DNA from 2 places in the Hominimerdicola alba 7 genome. Region 2 is predicted to be linked to the other one. Evidence: riboswitches for the same ligand, from Rfam matches in the RefSeq annotation. Region 2 holds a riboswitch; the other holds the start of a gene.
The links. Region 2 has a riboswitch for FMN ahead of RUMAL_RS02200 (ECF transporter S component). Riboswitches for the same ligand answer to the same signal wherever they lie in the genome.

Region 1: linked by a shared signal. The riboswitch ahead of ribD (bifunctional diaminohydroxyphosphoribosylaminopyrimidine deaminase/5-amino-6-(5-phosphoribosylamino)uracil reductase RibD) and the one ahead of RUMAL_RS02200 (ECF transporter S component) in region 2 are both predicted to bind FMN.

The regions. Positions count from the first base shown of each region.
Region 1 covers NC_014833.1:1,867,518-1,871,408, forward strand. Annotated here, with positions in the region: gene RUMAL_RS08250 (NAD-dependent epimerase/dehydratase family protein) at 1-560, opposite strand, end outside; FMN riboswitch at 798-917, shown strand; gene ribD (bifunctional diaminohydroxyphosphoribosylaminopyrimidine deaminase/5-amino-6-(5-phosphoribosylamino)uracil reductase RibD) at 1,004-2,113, shown strand; gene ribE (riboflavin synthase) at 2,098-2,742, shown strand; gene RUMAL_RS08265 (bifunctional 3,4-dihydroxy-2-butanone-4-phosphate synthase/GTP cyclohydrolase II) at 2,754-3,891, shown strand, end outside.
Region 2 covers NC_014833.1:467,928-471,818, reverse strand. Annotated here, with positions in the region: gene RUMAL_RS02215 (6-phosphofructokinase) at 1-70, opposite strand, end outside; gene efp (elongation factor P) at 411-968, shown strand; gene RUMAL_RS02205 (CD1247 N-terminal domain-containing protein) at 1,014-1,430, shown strand; FMN riboswitch at 1,465-1,614, shown strand; gene RUMAL_RS02200 (ECF transporter S component) at 1,696-2,274, shown strand; gene RUMAL_RS02195 (hypothetical protein) at 2,453-3,616, opposite strand; gene RUMAL_RS02190 (transglutaminase domain-containing protein) at 3,768-3,891, opposite strand, start outside.

The sequences.
Region 1 (3,891 bases), 1.4 Mb from region 2:
CCATGTATAATTACAGGCTTACCGTCCATTATACGTCTGACTACCTGCCAGCTGCCGCCTGTTCCATGTACTCCGAGAGGTACGCTGCGTTCATCATAGGTGTGGCTGGGACGTACTATAGTAACAGGGAAACCGTCCTTGCGGTATCTTTCCAGAAGATATTCCTCGCAGGCTTTCTTGTTTCTTGAATATTCCCAGTAAGGATTTTCAAGGGGAGTTTCCTCGGTTATGAGATAGCCCTGAGGCGGTTTCTGATATGCCGATGCTGAGCTTATGTAGATATACTGTTTGGTCTTTCCGCAAAAAAGTCTGAAATCTCTTTCAACCTGTGACGGAACAAATCCGATGAACTCAGCTACACAGTCAAATTCCATATCCTTGATCTTTTCAGCAGTTTCTTCCTCATTACTGATATCAGCTGTTATGAAATTGATATTACCCTGAAATCCTGTGTTCCTGTTTCCTCTGTTGAGCAGATATACCTCATTATCGCCTGACAAAAGCAGTTTTGTGATCGCCATACTGATGGTTCCCGTACCGCCGATAAGCAAAATTCTCATGTTGTACCTCCTTAACGGGTCTGTTGTATTCGTGTTAATATAATAACAAATCTTTTCTCGCTTTTCAACGGTCTGATCGAACATTTATAGATTTTTACAATTTTTGAATCCAATAATGATATTTTTATCCGAAAACAGGCGTTCAAACGTATGCTGATGCGTATTGGATCTGTCTGTTTTATTGTGTATGAATATTATAATAACTATTGACAACAGCGAAATGCTGTGATATAATATATTTGTCTTCGGGGCAGGGTGAGATTCCTGACCGGCAGTTATAGCCTGCGAGCCGCATTCAGCGGTTGATCCGGTGTGATCCCGGAGCCGACGGTATAGTCCGGATGGTAGAAGATGACAACGCTTAAAAAGTGTTATACCATTTTTGTCTATTTAAGCCCCCGTAGTATACGGGGGCTTTTTATATTATTGAAAGGAGCATCATCATGGGGCATGAAGACTTTATGCGTGAGGCACTGGCACTCGCGGAAAAGGGTATGGGTCATGTTTCACCGAATCCTATGGTCGGTGCTGTCATAGTGCGTGACGGTAATATTATCGCTTCGGGATATCATAAAAGGTACGGCGACCTCCATGCCGAACGGAGTGCTTTTGCGGAATGTGATGCAAAGGACATAGATTGCAGAGGGGCGGATATGTATGTCACCCTGGAGCCCTGCTGTCATCACGGAAAGCAGCCGCCCTGCACCGATGCGGTGATCGAACACGGTATAAAACGTGTGTTTGTTGGCTCTTCCGACCCTAATCCTCTTGTTGCAGGCAAGGGAACGGCTATACTTCGAGAGCACGGTATAGAAGTCACGGAGGGCGTGCTGAAAGATGAATGCGACCGCCTGAATGAGATATTCTTCAAGTTTATCACGACAGGTCTGCCATTTGTTACCCTGAAATATGCCATGACCCTTGACGGTAAGATCGCCTGCTATACAGGCAAATCTCAGTGGATAACAGGTGAGACGGCACGAAAGCACGTACACCGCGAAAGACTGCATCATGCGGCGATAATGGTGGGCGTTGGTACGGTGCTGGCTGATGACCCTATGCTTACCTGCCGCATCAAGAACGTCAGAGATCCTTTGAGGATAATATGTGATACTCATCTGCGCACACCTCTTGACAGCAATATCGTGCGTACATCGGAAAAAGTTCCGACGCTGATAGTCTGCGGTGATGCGGACAGCGGCCGTATCGGTGAGTATGAGAAACGCGGCTGTAAGGTGCTGAGTTTGCCTGATAAAAATGGAAGTACCGATCTTTCGGCACTTATGGCATATCTCGGAAAAGAAAAGATAGACAGTGTGCTTATCGAGGGCGGCGGAATGCTGGGCTGGTCTGCGTTGGAAAGCGGGATAGTCGATAAGGTGATGGCTTATGTTGCACCTAAGATATTCGGCGGAAGTAACGCGAAAACTCCTGTCGGCGGACAGGGCGTGGCTGTGCCCGATGATGCATTCATGCTGGAAGACCGCAGGATAACCGAACTTGACGGCGATATACTTATAGAAGGACGGGTGAAGAAATGTTCACAGGACTGATTGAGGAAACAGGCACTGTATGCGAGGTCTGCCGAAACGGAAATGCATCTTTTATACGCATAGCCGCTGAGAAAGTCCTTGAGGGGACTAAAGTCGGTGACAGTATCGCAGTAAACGGCGTGTGCCTGACCGTCACAGAGCACGACGGCAAGATCTTCAGGGCTGATGTTATGAACGAGACTCTTAGCCGATCTTCTCTTGGAACACTGAAACAGGGAAGCAAGGTGGATCTTGAAAGGGCGATGTCGGCGGAGGGTCGTTTCGGCGGGCATATAGTTTCGGGTCATATCGATGGTACGGGCACTGTCAGCAATATCAAGCAGGACGGCATCGCTGTTAGGTATACCATATCGGCGGACGAAAAACTGCTGAGGTATATAGTCGAAAAAGGCTCTGTAACATTGGACGGCATAAGTCTTACTGTTGCTGCGGTGACTGATACGGACTTTACTGTATCCGTGATACCTCATACTGCCGAGCAGACTATACTGCCGTATAAAAAAGTAGGGGATATAATAAATATCGAAACGGATATCATAGGAAAATACGTGGAAAAGCTGCTGCGTCCGGCGGAGCCGAAAAAAAGCGGCGTGACCATGGAGCAGCTTATGAAGAACGGATTTATCTGAGGAGTGGGTATATGTTTGAATATAATACTATTGAAGAAGCGCTTGAATCTCTGCGAAACGGTGAAGTGATACTCGTCACCGACAATGAGGACAGAGAGAACGAAGGCGATATGATATGCGCGGCACAGTTCGCGACCACAGAGAATGTGAACTTCATGGCTGCACACGCTAAAGGTCTTATCTGTATGCCAGTCAGCGAAGCTATCTGCCGCAGGCTGCATCTGCCCCAGATGGTGGATTACAATACCGATAATCATTCCACTGCGTTTACTGTGTCCATAGACCATGTGGATACGACTACAGGCATATCTGCGGAGGAAAGGGGTTATACCGCAAGAGCCCTTGCAGACCCCGGTTCAAAGCCCGAGGACTTCCGTAGACCCGGGCATATGTTCCCGCTGACAGCCAAGAAAAACGGTGTTCTTGAACGTGAGGGACATACCGAGGCTACCGTTGACCTGATGAGACTTGCAGGACTGGAAGAATGCGGTCTCTGCTGTGAGATAATGCGCGACGACGGCACCATGATGCGTACAGAGGAACTTCAGGAAAAGGCTAAGGAATGGGGCATGAAGTTCATAACGATCGCACAGCTGAAAGAGTACCGCAAGGTACACGATAAGCTTGTGGAGCGTGTGGCTGATACCAAGCTGCCCACCAAGTACGGCAATTTCCGAGCAATAGGCTTTATCAACAAGCTGAATGGCGAGCACCATGTGGCACTTGTAAAAGGCGATATCAGAAACGGCGAGGATATACTCTGCCGTGTACATTCCGAGTGCCTGACAGGTGATGCTTTCGGTTCGCTGAAATGCGACTGCGGACAGCAGTTTGCGGCGGCTATGACCGAGATAGAGAATGAGGGCAGGGGTATACTGCTTTATATGCGTCAGGAGGGCAGAGGTATAGGTCTTATAAACAAACTGCGTGCCTATGAACTTCAGGACAACGGTATGGATACCCTTGAAGCTAACTTAGCACTTGGCTTCCCCGGAGATATGAGAGAATACTACATCGGCGCACAGATACTCCGTGATCTGGGCTGTAAGACTCTCAGACTTCTCACCAATAACCCCGATAAGATATACGGTCTGAGCGGTTTCGGTATTGAGATAAAGGAACGTGTACCGATCCAGATGTCTGCCACCG
Region 2 (3,891 bases):
TGAATACCCCTAGCAAAGAAGCGTTGATCGCACAGGTCGGTCCGCCCGACTGAGCAACTGCAATATTCATTTGAATACCTCCGTACATCCTTATTTCCTTATTATCTGCGGACACCACTCCGCATTTCCAACAAAAATTATAGCACATTTTGATTTCAAATAAAATAGGCAATTTCAAATATTAATAATCTTTTCCGTTTTTCACAAAAATTTGTACTGTTATTAACGGTGTAAGTGTGTATCATGGGAATATTAAGCTCATGCGCCAAAAAGAATGCTAACAAATTTTAAAAAGTTTTTTAAAAGACTTGAAATGGAGCGCGAAATATGGTATGATTATGATATGAAAATGTGCAAACGTGATTTGGGCATGAATTTTTAGCATATAAAATAATGGAGGTACTAAAAATATGGTAACAGCGGGCGATTTCAGAAATGGTATGACATTTGAAGAGGAAGGCAACGTAATGCAGATCGTTGAATTCCAGCACGTTAAGCCCGGTAAGGGTGCTGCTTTTGTAAGAGCAAAGGTAAAGAACGTTATTACAGGTTCTGTAATTGAAAAGACTTACAACCCCACAGCAAAGTTCCCTACCGCTTATGTTGAGAGAAAGGATATGGAATATTCCTACAGTGACGGCGATCTCTACTACTTCATGGATTCTGAGACATTCGAGCTCATCCCCGTAAACAAGAGCGAGCTTTCCGACAACTTCAAGTTCGTTAAGGAGAACATGGTATGTAAGATCCTTTCTTACAAGGGTCAGGTATTTGGCGTTGAGCCTCCTTTCTTCGTAGATCTCGAAGTTACAGAGACCGAGCCCGGCGAGAAGGGCAACACCGCTACTAATGCTACAAAGCCTGCGACTGTTGAAACAGGCGCTGAGATCAGAGTTCCTCTGTTCATCAACACCGGTGACAGGATCAGGATCGATACACGTACCTGCGAGTACATGGAGCGTGCATAAGTCATAGTATCAATAACATCATAACCTGAAAAGGAGGCGGCTTTAATGGAGCTTACTAACAAGGCAGCTTATATCAAGGGTCTTATGGAAGGCATGAAGATCGATGAAACTACCGATCAGGGCAAGGTACTGAAGGCAATGGCTGAACTGATGGAGGAGATGGCTAAGGCTATCGAGGACGTTACAGTACTTGCTGATGAAACTGTTGATGTAGTTGACAGCATAAGCGACGATCTTTCCGATCTGGAGGACGACTTCTACAATGAGTTCTACGGTGACGATGATGATGACGAAGATTATGACTACGATCCGGATGATGACACTCTTTATGAGTGCGTATGCCCCACATGCGGCGAAACTATCGTAATGGACGATAAAATGGTCGAGAGCGGTTCGATAGAATGTCCGAACTGTGGAGAGAGTCTTGAATTTGATTTCTCCGAGGATGAGGACGAGGAATAATATCCTGCGATCTGTTACAGGGCATATATCTATAAATTAGTTTCAGGGGTGGTGAAAGTCCACACCGGAGGTGAGCAGCAGTTTCTGTTATGCTGTAAGTCCTCGAACGCCTCGCCAGTGTGCCCGGCGCCGAACGGGTGAGAAACCCGTACCGACGGTATAGTCCGGATGAAAGAAACGACATCATAAAAATCAAAGCCCCCGAGTTTTTCTTGGGGGCTTTATCATTTGTTTACGAATATAATTATTATCTGGGGGAATCAGAATGAGTACAAAAACAGCGGGTGCTTCCTCTTCCAAAAAAATGGATGTCAAGGAAATGACGATACTGGCGATGTTCACCGCACTTGGTTATCTGTGTCTGTTCGTTTTCAGATTCAAAGTCAGCTTCCTCACCCTCGAATTCAAAGACGTGTTCATCACAATGGCAGGATTTGTTTTCGGGCCATTGGCTGCTTTGGGTGTAGCCTTGGCAGAATCTCTGCTGGAGATGGTAACACTGTCCGACACAGGATTTCTCGGGGCGGTTATGAATTTTGGCGGAAGCGCCGCATTTGCCGTTACAGCATCGCTGATATACAAGTACAACAAAAGTTTCAAGGGCGCAGTAATTGGTCTTATCGCCGCCATGTTCAGCATGACTGCCGTTATGCTGGTGATGAATTTGTTCATCACACCGATATATGCACATACCACCATTGACGAGGTAATAGGCATGATAATGCCTCTCCTGCTGCCATTCAACCTTATCAAAAGCGCACTGAATGCAGCTATATGTTTTATGCTGTATAAGCCAATATCTCAGGCATTGAAAAAGCATTCATATGCTCAGCCGCCGCGATGACGGCTTCACAGTGACCCGCAATACGATCATAGGCATCGTTATCGCCGGACTTGTCATTGTAGGTTCAATAGTACTGGTCCTGACAGTATTCGGCGGAAATTTTGAACTTGTCAAATCCAAGTGATATATGCAAAAAAGCACTCCTGATTTTCACAGGAGTGCTTTTTGATAATTGCTTTTACTTGATCTGATTCTTGAGTTTGTTCTGTTCTTCTTCCATCAGCTTCATCAGATCTTCCAGAGATGCTCCGCTGTCTACACCATTTGCAGCAGAGGATACCGGACGTCTTCTGCGTCTTTGTCCTCCGGCAGGACGTCTTGCAGGTCTTGCAGCGTTACTGCCTTCTACCAGCTGTGATGCCTTCTCGTAGTACTCATCATCTTTCAGACGCAGGCTTCCGTTGTCAGCAGGCGCCTCATTGTTCTGAGCAGGAACATTGATATCATCAGATATATCATCTGCCTTTGCCGCTTTGAACTTCTGTGTATTGCTGCCAAAACCAATAGCCTCACCGAAGTCACGTTCAGCAGCTGCAGGCTTTTTGAGTTTGTTAACATCAAAATCAAAGTCAACGTCGCTTTCAGATGCTGCCTGAGTATTTGAAGCAGCCTTTCTTACTGTCAGCTCATCCTCTTCTTCAAACTCTTCATCCTCAGAAGAAGACTGCTTTTTCCTGCGTTTAGCTATCTGCTCACTTTCGCCCTTGCCGCCGAAAAGGAAATCATCAAGTTCAACGCTTTTGACGTTTTCTTCTTCCTCTTCATCTTCTTCATACTCTTCAGGTGAATGATTAGCTATTGCTATAATAAGCTCAATAAGTACAAGCAGGAACAGAGGTACTACTGCGCAGCAGATCATACCGAACTTCTGTGTGACAAAGTTAATTACCTTGCCTGCAGTAACAAAATAGCTTGCGCATACACCTACGATATTTCCGCTTCTTATAACATGACTCTGATTTCCGTTAGTAACAATATAATCTACGCCGTTCTCTTCATCCTTTGATTCGAGATTATCCAGCCAGAAAACGCCTGTGCCAACACCATCAACATCCTCACAGAGTATCGCAGAACCGATCTTATTTTTAGGCTCGGTCAGACCATCGCGGGCTATTACCAGCACATTCTTCGGAACAACCACAGTACCGTCTTTATCGGCCTTCACCAGGTCTTCTTTTGTCATGAACAGGCTGTAGCCCATAACGCTGGGTGTAACGTCCTTGTTCTTGAACACCTTGCCAATGCCGAATATCACCAGCATTTCCAATATAATGAATACGATGAAGAACACCAGTACGTTCTTGCCCGCACTCGACTTCTTACTTGTGGAGACAGCTCCCATTTTTCAACATTCCTTTCATTTATATAAGCAAAAGCAAAAATCTGAAATCACTAAACTCTATTATAACACATCTGCTCTGAAATTTCAACCTTGTTCACTGATTTTTCACTATTATTTTTTGTCACAGCAAGGAAAAATTTGACTATTTGAACTATTTCTTCAGCCTTATGGATATATTATAGGTTACAGAGTTGTTTATCACCGAATATCCCGATGGATCATAGCCTGCATCGGGATTCATCTCAGCCCCGTGTCTTATAATAGAAAACAGACTT